4 regions of the Ewingella sp. S1.OA.A_B6 genome follow, and region 1 is predicted to be linked to each of the others. Evidence: predicted binding sites of a transcription regulator. Region 1 holds the regulator's gene; each other region holds the start of a gene.
What was found. The regulator Fur, encoded in region 1, represses iron uptake genes when iron is present. The targets are predictions, from matches to a motif close to ATAATAATGAGAACNACTATCAA.

Region 2: the regulator Fur is predicted to act here: its motif matches at 1,100-1,122, upstream of ACMV8I_RS18210 (isochorismate synthase).
Region 3: the regulator Fur is predicted to act here: its motif matches at 1,248-1,270, upstream of ACMV8I_RS06995 (TonB-dependent siderophore receptor).
Region 4: the regulator Fur is predicted to act here: its motif matches at 1,235-1,257, upstream of exbB (tol-pal system-associated acyl-CoA thioesterase).

The regions. Positions count from the first base shown of each region.
Region 1 is NZ_JBLJFK010000001.1:81,335-83,541, forward strand. Features, by position in the region: gene ACMV8I_RS00405 (beta-N-acetylhexosaminidase) at 1-549, shown strand, start outside; gene fur (ferric iron uptake transcriptional regulator) at 698-1,153, opposite strand; gene fldA (flavodoxin FldA) at 1,473-2,000, opposite strand.
Region 2 is NZ_JBLJFK010000013.1:32,868-35,074, forward strand. Features, by position in the region: gene fepB (Fe2+-enterobactin ABC transporter substrate-binding protein) at 1-952, opposite strand, end outside; gene ACMV8I_RS18210 (isochorismate synthase) at 1,150-2,207, shown strand, end outside.
Region 3 is NZ_JBLJFK010000001.1:1,463,809-1,466,015, forward strand. Features, by position in the region: gene ACMV8I_RS06985 (glycoside hydrolase family 3 protein) at 1-312, shown strand, start outside; gene ACMV8I_RS06990 (O-methyltransferase) at 323-1,006, opposite strand; gene ACMV8I_RS06995 (TonB-dependent siderophore receptor) at 1,434-2,207, shown strand, end outside.
Region 4 is NZ_JBLJFK010000003.1:61,146-63,352, forward strand. Features, by position in the region: gene exbD (TonB system transport protein ExbD) at 1-208, opposite strand, end outside; gene exbB (tol-pal system-associated acyl-CoA thioesterase) at 215-1,141, opposite strand; gene ACMV8I_RS10080 (TRAP transporter substrate-binding protein) at 1,600-2,207, shown strand, end outside.

The DNA.
Region 1 (2,207 bases):
GAAACGTCGGTTGACCGTGACGGCAACGTCTTCGAAGCGAAAAGTGATAAACCATGGCCGGGTGCTTTCGGGATTTCAGCCCAGTTGTGGAGCGAAGTGGTGCGGACCGATGAGCGCATGGAATACATGATTTATCCGCGCCTGTTGCCACTGGCTGAACGTGCGTGGCACCGCGCGGACTGGGAAATGGATTACAAAGCAGGGCGTGAGTTTGCCGGCGGAAAAACGCACCACGTCGATACCCAGGCGTTACATAAAGAGTGGATACTGTTCGCTAACCTGATGGGCCAGCGTGAATTACCGAAAATGGACGCGGCCGGAGTCGTTTACCGTCTACCCGTTCCGGGTGCTCGTATTGCGGATGGCAAACTGGAAGCTAACGTTTCACTGCCGGGACTGTCTATCGAATATTCACTGGATGGAGGTGAGCAGTGGTTGCGTTATGATGACGGGCAAAAACCGCAGGTCAGTGGCAAGGTTTGGGTTCGCTCCGCTTCAGCAGAGGGTAAGCGTTTCAGCCGTGCTGAGCAGGTTGACGGTAAATCTTAACCCTCTTTCTCATACTATCTGACCCCGGTTCACCGGGGTTTTTATCTCTGCAAAAGAGCGGGCGTGAAATAGCAGACATAAAAAAACCGCTTTTCAGCGGTTAATTATAGTTCTGCATGACAGTACGCATGATGTCAAAACCGGAAAACTATACTAAGGGTTTGTCGTTATGCAGGTTGTCATTCTCGCGGCAATCACCCAGTTCGCAGTGGCCGTAGAGATAAAGACTGTGGTTGGTCAGTTTGATGCCATGTTTCTTGGCAATCTCACGCTGACGACCTTCAATATATTCATCGCGGAATTCGAACACACGGCCGCAATCCAGGCAAATCAGGTGATCGTGGTGATGTTGCTGAGTCAGTTCGAAAACAGATTTACCGCCTTCGAAATTGTGACGGGTTACGATCCCCGCATCATCAAATTGGTTCAGTACGCGGTAAACCGTCGCCAGACCAATTTCTTCGCCCATATCAATCAGTTGCTTGTACAAATCTTCCGCACTGACGTGATGACCTTCCGGCGCTTGCAGCACTTCCAGGATCTTGAGTCGCGGAAGCGTGACTTTTAAGCCAGCTTTTTTCAGTGCGGTATTGTTGTCAGTCATGCGGATTCAGTCCTGTTACTATGCGAGTCGCGTTGAGGCATGAAGCCTGTGGTTCAAGATAAAACGATTTCCTGTTAACAAAGATCATATCTTTTATGGTTGCAGTGAAGATATCGCAACGGCTTGATCATGAGTAAAAACAGCAGATCTGAGTGTACCTTGATACCGTCGAAAGTTACAATTTTGTAGCGATTAAATTGTTAATTTCAATAATAGATAGCGCCTTTCAATTCATTATAAACGACTCAGGGCCAATCAGCTCGCCTCTAAATGTTGCGAGTATGTAACGCCTGACCCTGAATGAATTCAGGCAGACAGATTAACCAATAATCTCAGCCAGGCTCAATTCTTGTGAAACCTGCTTAACCCAGGCATCAACACGTTCATTGGTCAGTTCAGGTTGACGATCTTCGTCGATCGCCAGACCAATGAAGTGCTTGTCGTCAGCCAGGCCTTTAGAAGCTTCGAAATGGTAACCATCCGTTGGCCAGTGACCAACAATCACTGCGCCACGCGGCTCGATGATGTCACGCACGGTGCCCATCGCGTCACAGAAATATTCGGCATAATCTTCCTGGTCGCCGCAACCAAACAGCGCGACCAACTTACCTTCGAAATCTATCTCTTCCAGCGTTGGGAAAAAGTCGTCCCAGTCACACTGCGCTTCACCGTAATACCAGGTAGGAATACCGATCAGCAAAATATCGAATTTTTCCAGATCTTCTTTGCTGCTTTTCGCAATGTCGTGGACTTCGGCAATATCTTTACCCAGCTGTTTTTGGATCATTTTTGCGATGTTTTCGGTGTTACCAGTATCGGATCCAAAGAAGATTCCTACTACGGCCATAAGATTTCTAACCTCTTGTTCTCAATGAAAAGCCTTACTCTGCAGGCAATAATGCCGCAGATAATAGCAAACTCGCCGCACGGAGAACATGCCTGCGGCACACCTTGCGGATCGGAGCATAAGTTTATCGGGCATTAGTGCACAGCGTTATCGCCTTCGTGTGCTTGATGTTGATATAGCCTGTCCCTGGGTTTAATGCGGGTATTC
Region 2 (2,207 bases), on a different contig from region 1:
GCGTTTCCAGCCGTGTTAGCAGGTTACTGGCGCTGTAATAGTCCAGGCGGAAGGTGTCATTGCCGAGCGGATAAACCCGTTGGTTTTTTACCGCCGGAAGGTGGGCCAGAAAGCGGTTGTTCATCACTCGCTGACCGTCGCTGTCATCAGCGGAAAACAGCAACAGCGTGTTGCCATTTAACCCTTCGGCCATGTTTTCACCGCTCAGTTGCACAATGTCTTTACGTACGCCCTGGCTCTGGCTGCCATGCAGGCTGGCTGGAAGTTTGGCCAGAGTGAAGCCCAGTTCGTGCAGCAGTTGTCCCTGCGGTGAGGCGCTGGTCCACAGATTGGCAGACTTACCATCCGGGCGGTAAACCAACGCGGAGACCGGTTGAGGCGGTAAAGCCAGTCCGGTTTTCAGCTTTTTGACCCGCGCGTCAAACTGCTTCACGGTGGCGTTGGCCTGCGCTTCATGGCCGGTGGCTTCACCGAGTTGTCGTGCCAGCTCCTGCCAGCTTTTATCGTCATAGTTGACCACCAATACCGGTGCAATGGCCGCAAGCTGATCGTAGAGTTTGAGGGCGGAATCCCCGCCGGTGGCCGACATGATGATCAGGTCCGGCGCTTCTCCGGCGATGGCTTCGGCGTTGGGTTCACCGATGTACAACCGTTGCACTTTGCGCTCAGCCGCAATCTTACCCCACTGACTTAAATAGCCCTGCGCATCAGCAATACGGCTGTTGGGGGTGGTCGCGCCGCTGGCAATGACCGGCGCGTCAATCGCCAACAGGGTGCCGGTGACCGTGACGCTGGTGGAGACAATGCGTTGCGGTGGTTGGTTGAGGGTGACTATGCCGTGTTCGGTTTCAATCTGTCGCGGCCATCCGGCAGGGGCTGCGATGCACGTTTGCATCAATAATGTCAAAAATGCGGCAGACAGGGCGAAACGTTGAAACAGGGTACTCTTCATTAACGGCGATCCTCAGTTGTTACATGCTGATGTAGCTCATTTTACAGCATGTCTGTGCTTGGCAGCTCAATCCAAAACGCACAAAGCGTGGTTTACGTTTATTGACAGGCATAAATTCGGCGAGTAGTTTACCTGCAATAGATGCAAATGATAATGGTTATTATATTCATTATCATTCTGTTAACAGGAGCGAACTAATGGATGCAACAGTGAACGTGGTCAATCAGACGTATAAGCGATTAAGTGACGGTGTTGATAATGAGACAAACATTTCTCCCACTTCGGGTTTCTTCTTCACTTCACCTTTTCGCAGTTTGGCTACCCAGGGCTGTTTTGCTCGCCTGAACCTGCCTGCAGCAGGCGGTGAATCACTCACTAGTGCTTTTCAGCAGGCGGTGCAGCAGGCATTCAGCCAGGCACGAGCGGCCGGAATAGCTAATCCAATACTCTGCGGTGCGATTCCTTTCGATACGCGGCAGCCCTCTTCGCTGTTTGTCCCACAGCGGGTGCAGTGGTTTGACCGGCAGGCATTTCTGCAAAGCCAGACCCCAGTTGATACTGGGCTGCCTGAGGTGGTCAGCAAAACCGAGCATCCGGCGAAAAATGATTTTATGCAGATGGTGTCGTCTGCGGTCAAATCCACCCGTGAGGGAGCGCTAAGCAAAGTGGTGCTTTCACGGCTGCTGGAGATTGAAACCCGTCAGCCGGTTGATAAACCGGCGCTGATGGCACGGATGATCGAGCAGAACCCGGACGGTTTTCATTTCCACGTGCCGCTTGAAGAGGGCGCGCTGCTTGGTGCCAGCCCCGAATTGCTGCTGCGTAAACTGGACAACCATTTTCACTCCACTCCGCTGGCGGGTTCAGCGAAACGCAGCCTCGACCCGCAACAGGATCAGCAAATCAGTCATCAGTTACTGGCATCCACTAAAGATGCTTATGAGCATCACATCGTCACCGAAGGCATGCGCGAGGCGCTTACGGCGCGTTGCAGCCATCTGAATATTCCTCGCCAGCCGGAGCTGCTCAGTACACCAACGCTGTGGCATCTGTCATCTCCGATTGATGGCGACGTGGCCGATCCGGCTGAAAACGCACTGTCGCTGGCCTGCCTTTTACACCCGACGCCAGCGCTGTGCGGCTCACCGATGTCAACCGCCCGCGAGTTTATTGAACAGCTCGAACCTTTCGACCGTGGCCTGTTTGGCGGCATTGTTGGTTGGTGTGATGCCAGGGGAAACGGCGAGTGGGTGGT
Region 3 (2,207 bases), 1.4 Mb from region 1:
GCGTTTACCGATGATAATGTCGATTATCAAGCGATCGTTAATGCCAGTAAACATGTGCCGACGGTCGTCACCGTTTACCTCGACCGCCCAGCCATTCTGACTAACGTCAAAGAAAAAGCCAAAGCCATTGTGGGCAACTTCGGCGTCAGCGATACCGTACTGTTCACCCGCCTGACCAGCGGAGAAGCGTTCACTGGAAAACTCCCATTTGAGCTGCCCTCCTCAATGGCTGCGATACGCAAACAGAAGTCGGACATGCCGCATGACAGTGAATCCCCTCTGTATGAAATTGGCTTTGGGCTTTCGCGGTAAAAACCGTTTTCTAACCGGTAACCCGCGCCAGCACAAAACCATCCCAGCCTTTGCTGCCGACGGTTTGCAACGCGGTGGCCGTTAAACGCGGCTCCCGCTCAATCATCTCAATAAAGCGACGCACGCCCTGAACACGGGCATCGTCGCTGCCAGGATCCAGCACGGCACCGTCGCGCACTACATTATCTCCGATGATTAACGTTCCCGGCTTAGACAACTTCAGTGCCCACTCTAAATACAGCGGGTTGCTGGGTTTATCGGCATCAATGAAGATCAGATCAAAGGGTGCTTCTGCCTCCAGTAAAGGCAAGGTGTTGGACGCAGCGCCAACGTGCAGCGTAATTTTGTCCTGTAAACCTGCCAGCCGGATATTAACCTGCGCGATTTGAGCATGATGCGGGTCGGCTTCCAATGTCACCACATGACCAGAGTCAGGTATCGACCGCGCCAACCAGATGGTGCTGTATGCGCCCAACGTGCCGATTTCCAGCACTCTATGTGCGCCGATCATTTGTGCAAAAAATGCCAGTAATTTCCCCTGATTCGGTGCGACGTCATGAGCAGGCAAACCACCTTCGAGGTTATTTTTGAGTACCTGATCTAAAATCGGGTCATCTTCAATTAAATGGCTGACCAAATAATTATCGACCTGAGTCCATTTCTCACTGTATTGCTCCGCGCTTAGCTGAATCATTCCGGCTCCCCATAGTGAATCTCTATTTTTGAAAAACGCACTATTAAAGCTAATACCCTTCCTGCCTGTTTGTTTAGATTTTTTCACGGAATATCTCATCCCTGATGCCGTGAGACAGTCACAAATGTGACATTGCCCAAGATGGCTTTATTCATTTTTGAACACTAATCCCATAATTTTCATGCGGATAAAAATTCATGCACTTCACAAGTTTTGAAGAAAGTTCACTTGAATTTGTAAAATAATAATGATAATAGTTATCATTATGTTTACCATTGCCATGGCGAATCCTAAAAGAACCTTTCGCCACTGGCGGGGATTTTCGCGCGAAAACAGTCGGTGTTTGCGCTTAGTTTTTAGACGTCAGACATGCAATTAATTAATTCATCACTCCATTTTCTACTCAGAATTCATAGGAACTTTGAACATGTTGTTGGCCTTCCCTCTTAAGCGTTCGGTACTGTTGTGTGCCGTCGCTCTGACGCTTCCTGCTGCCTCTTTCGCGGAAGAAACTGTGGTTGTAACCTCAGCACCGGTGCAAACCGCCGATACTCCAACCCAGGGGTACAATGCGAAAACCAGCCGGACCGCCACCAAGACAGATCAGCCGATAATGACCACTGGCCAGGCCATATCCGTCGTAACGCGTCAGCAGATGGACGACCAGAACGCCACCACCGTCAACGCCGCGCTGAACTACACGCCGGGCGTATTTACCAACTTTGCCGGTGGCGCAACGCGCTATGACACTATCTCCCTGCGCGGTTTCCACGGCGGTGACGTCAACAATACCTTCCTCGATGGCCTGCGTATTTTGAGCGATGGCGGCAGCTATAACTCCATTCAGGTTGATCCCTGGTTCCTCGAACGTATCGATGTGATCAAAGGCCCTTCATCTGCGCTGTATGGTCAAAGCATTCCTGGCGGTCTGGTGATGGAAACCACCAAACGCCCACAGTTCAGTGAAGAAGGTCACTTCCGCCTTTCCGGCGGGACGCAAGATACCCAAGGCGGCGCATTCGACTACACCAACGCCATCAACGATCAGTGGGCGTTCCGCCTGACGGGGATGACCCGCAGCAGCGATACCCAATACGATCATCAGCGTGAAGAGCGTTATGCCATTTCCCCACAGCTGATGTGGCAGCCGGATGAAAATACCTCGCTGTTACTGCGCGCCTACCTGCAAAAAGATCCTTCC
Region 4 (2,207 bases), on a different contig from region 1:
CTTTCACGGTGAGGAACACCGGTTTTTCCGGGCGCGGCTGCGGCTTAGCCGTCGAGGCGGGTAAATCTACACGTACATCAACGGTCGCCAGTGGCGCGGCCACCATGAAGATGATCAACAACACCAACATCACATCGATAAAAGGCGTGACGTTGATGTCATGCATTTCACCGCTTTCGTCGAGATCGTCATTTAAACGTATGGCCATAATTTATTACCCTACGCGCAACTGGCGATCGGCCACTGGCCGCGATGTTTCACCTGCGCTGGCAGCCAGATCCAGATCACGTCCCTGCAACAGTAAAATCTGCGCGGCCACATCCCCCACCTGATGGCGATAAGAGCCGATAGTGCGGGCGAAGATGTTGTAAATCACCACTGCTGGGATCGCGGCAATCAGGCCAACGGCGGTAGCCAGCAGAGCTTCGGCAATCCCAGGAGCGACCACGGCAAGATTGGTGGTTTGCGTCTGGGCAATACCAATGAAGCTGTTCATGATGCCCCACACCGTACCGAACAGACCGACGAACGGAGAGATAGCGCCGATGGTGGCGAGGATACCATTGCCACGGCCCATATGGCGTCCGGCAGCACTGACGCGGCGCTCCAGACGAAAACCAGTACGATCCTTGATGCCGCCGTTGTCGGTTGACCCAGCGGATAGTTCGAGTTCATTTTGGGCATCGCGCACCATCTGGCTGCTGATGCTGTTAGCGTCAAAACTTTCTGCCTGCTCAGCGGCTTCGTCCAGCGTGCGTACCGTTTCCAGTGCAGCGAACTCACGGCGCAAACGGCGCTTGCCGCTCCACACTTCAGCACCTTTGCTAAACAGCAACGTCCAGGTGACCACCGAGGCCAGCAACAGGCCAATCATCACGATTTTCACTATCACGTCAGCGTGGTGATACATGCCAAGCACGGAGAGATCTTTAGGGATAACCGGAAGCGCGACCCTATTATCGACGGGCGCAGCAGAAGCGCTGATCGGCGTCACTGCCGCTGGAGTTTCGTTAGTACTGTCTGTCGGTTGGGCTGCTTGCGTTACCGCTTCAGTTGCCGCAGAAGAAGGTGCCGCGTAGGCATTGCCAGCAAGGCATGCTACCAAAACTAATGGCATCAGAAATGACGCCATCTCTTTCATCTTATTGCGAGCCGTTTTCAAGCGTCGCCTCCAGCCAGAATCAATGTGTATGGGGGTTGATAGCGCCAAATCATATCAAACAAAAAGCTCGAATTGATAGTGGTTCTCATTATTATTTACATTATCGCTGCCCCGTGCGCCCATGTCATTGACCGGTAACAAGCTTTTTGGGGTTTATCCGCAAATGCGTCAAACCTCACCCAGTTCACATTTTTGGAAAAAATTGACGCGTAAATCAATCGATCGATACATTAATTACAAACAAAACGCCGTTTTAAATATTAAGAAATATAATTCCATAACTGTTATCAGTTTGTGACATCGTTCAAATAAACAGCACCCCTGATCGGGTATCTTTCCGAAGTGGGTAAAGACCGGACACCGGCAGCCTTCTTACATGTCATCCATTTCCCCTGTTTTTATTTTCCTTACTAACTGAGTACCCTGGAGACAAAACTATGAAAATGCAGAACGCAATTTTCAGTCTTTGCCTGAGTTCCGCTACCCTTCTCTTTAGTCAAAGTCTGCTGGCACAGACGATCAAAGCCGCCGATGTTCACCCCCAAGGCTACCCTAACGTCGTTGCCGTACAACACATGGGCGAAAAACTGCAACAGCAAACCGACGGCAGGCTGGAGATAAAAACCTTCCCCGGCGGCGTGCTGGGTGATGAAAAACAGGAAATCGAGCAGGCTCAGATCGGAGCGCTGGACATTATCCGTGTGTCGATGACGCCGGTGGCGTCGATTTTGCCGGAGATTAGCGTCTTCACCCTGCCCTACGTTTTCCGCGATGAAGACCACATGCATAAGGTGCTCGACGGCAATATCGGCAAGGAGATTGGCGATAAGATCACTAATGACCCGAAATCCCGCCTGGTGTTTCTGGGCTGGATGGATGGTGGTACACGCAACCTGATCACCAAACAGCCAGTGGTGAAACCTGAAGATTTGCGTGGCATGAAAATCCGCGTTCAGGGAAGCCCAATTGCGCTGGCAACACTCAAAGCCATGGGAGCTAACCCGGTAGCGATGGGCGTCAGTGAAGTGTTCAGCGGGATGCAAAC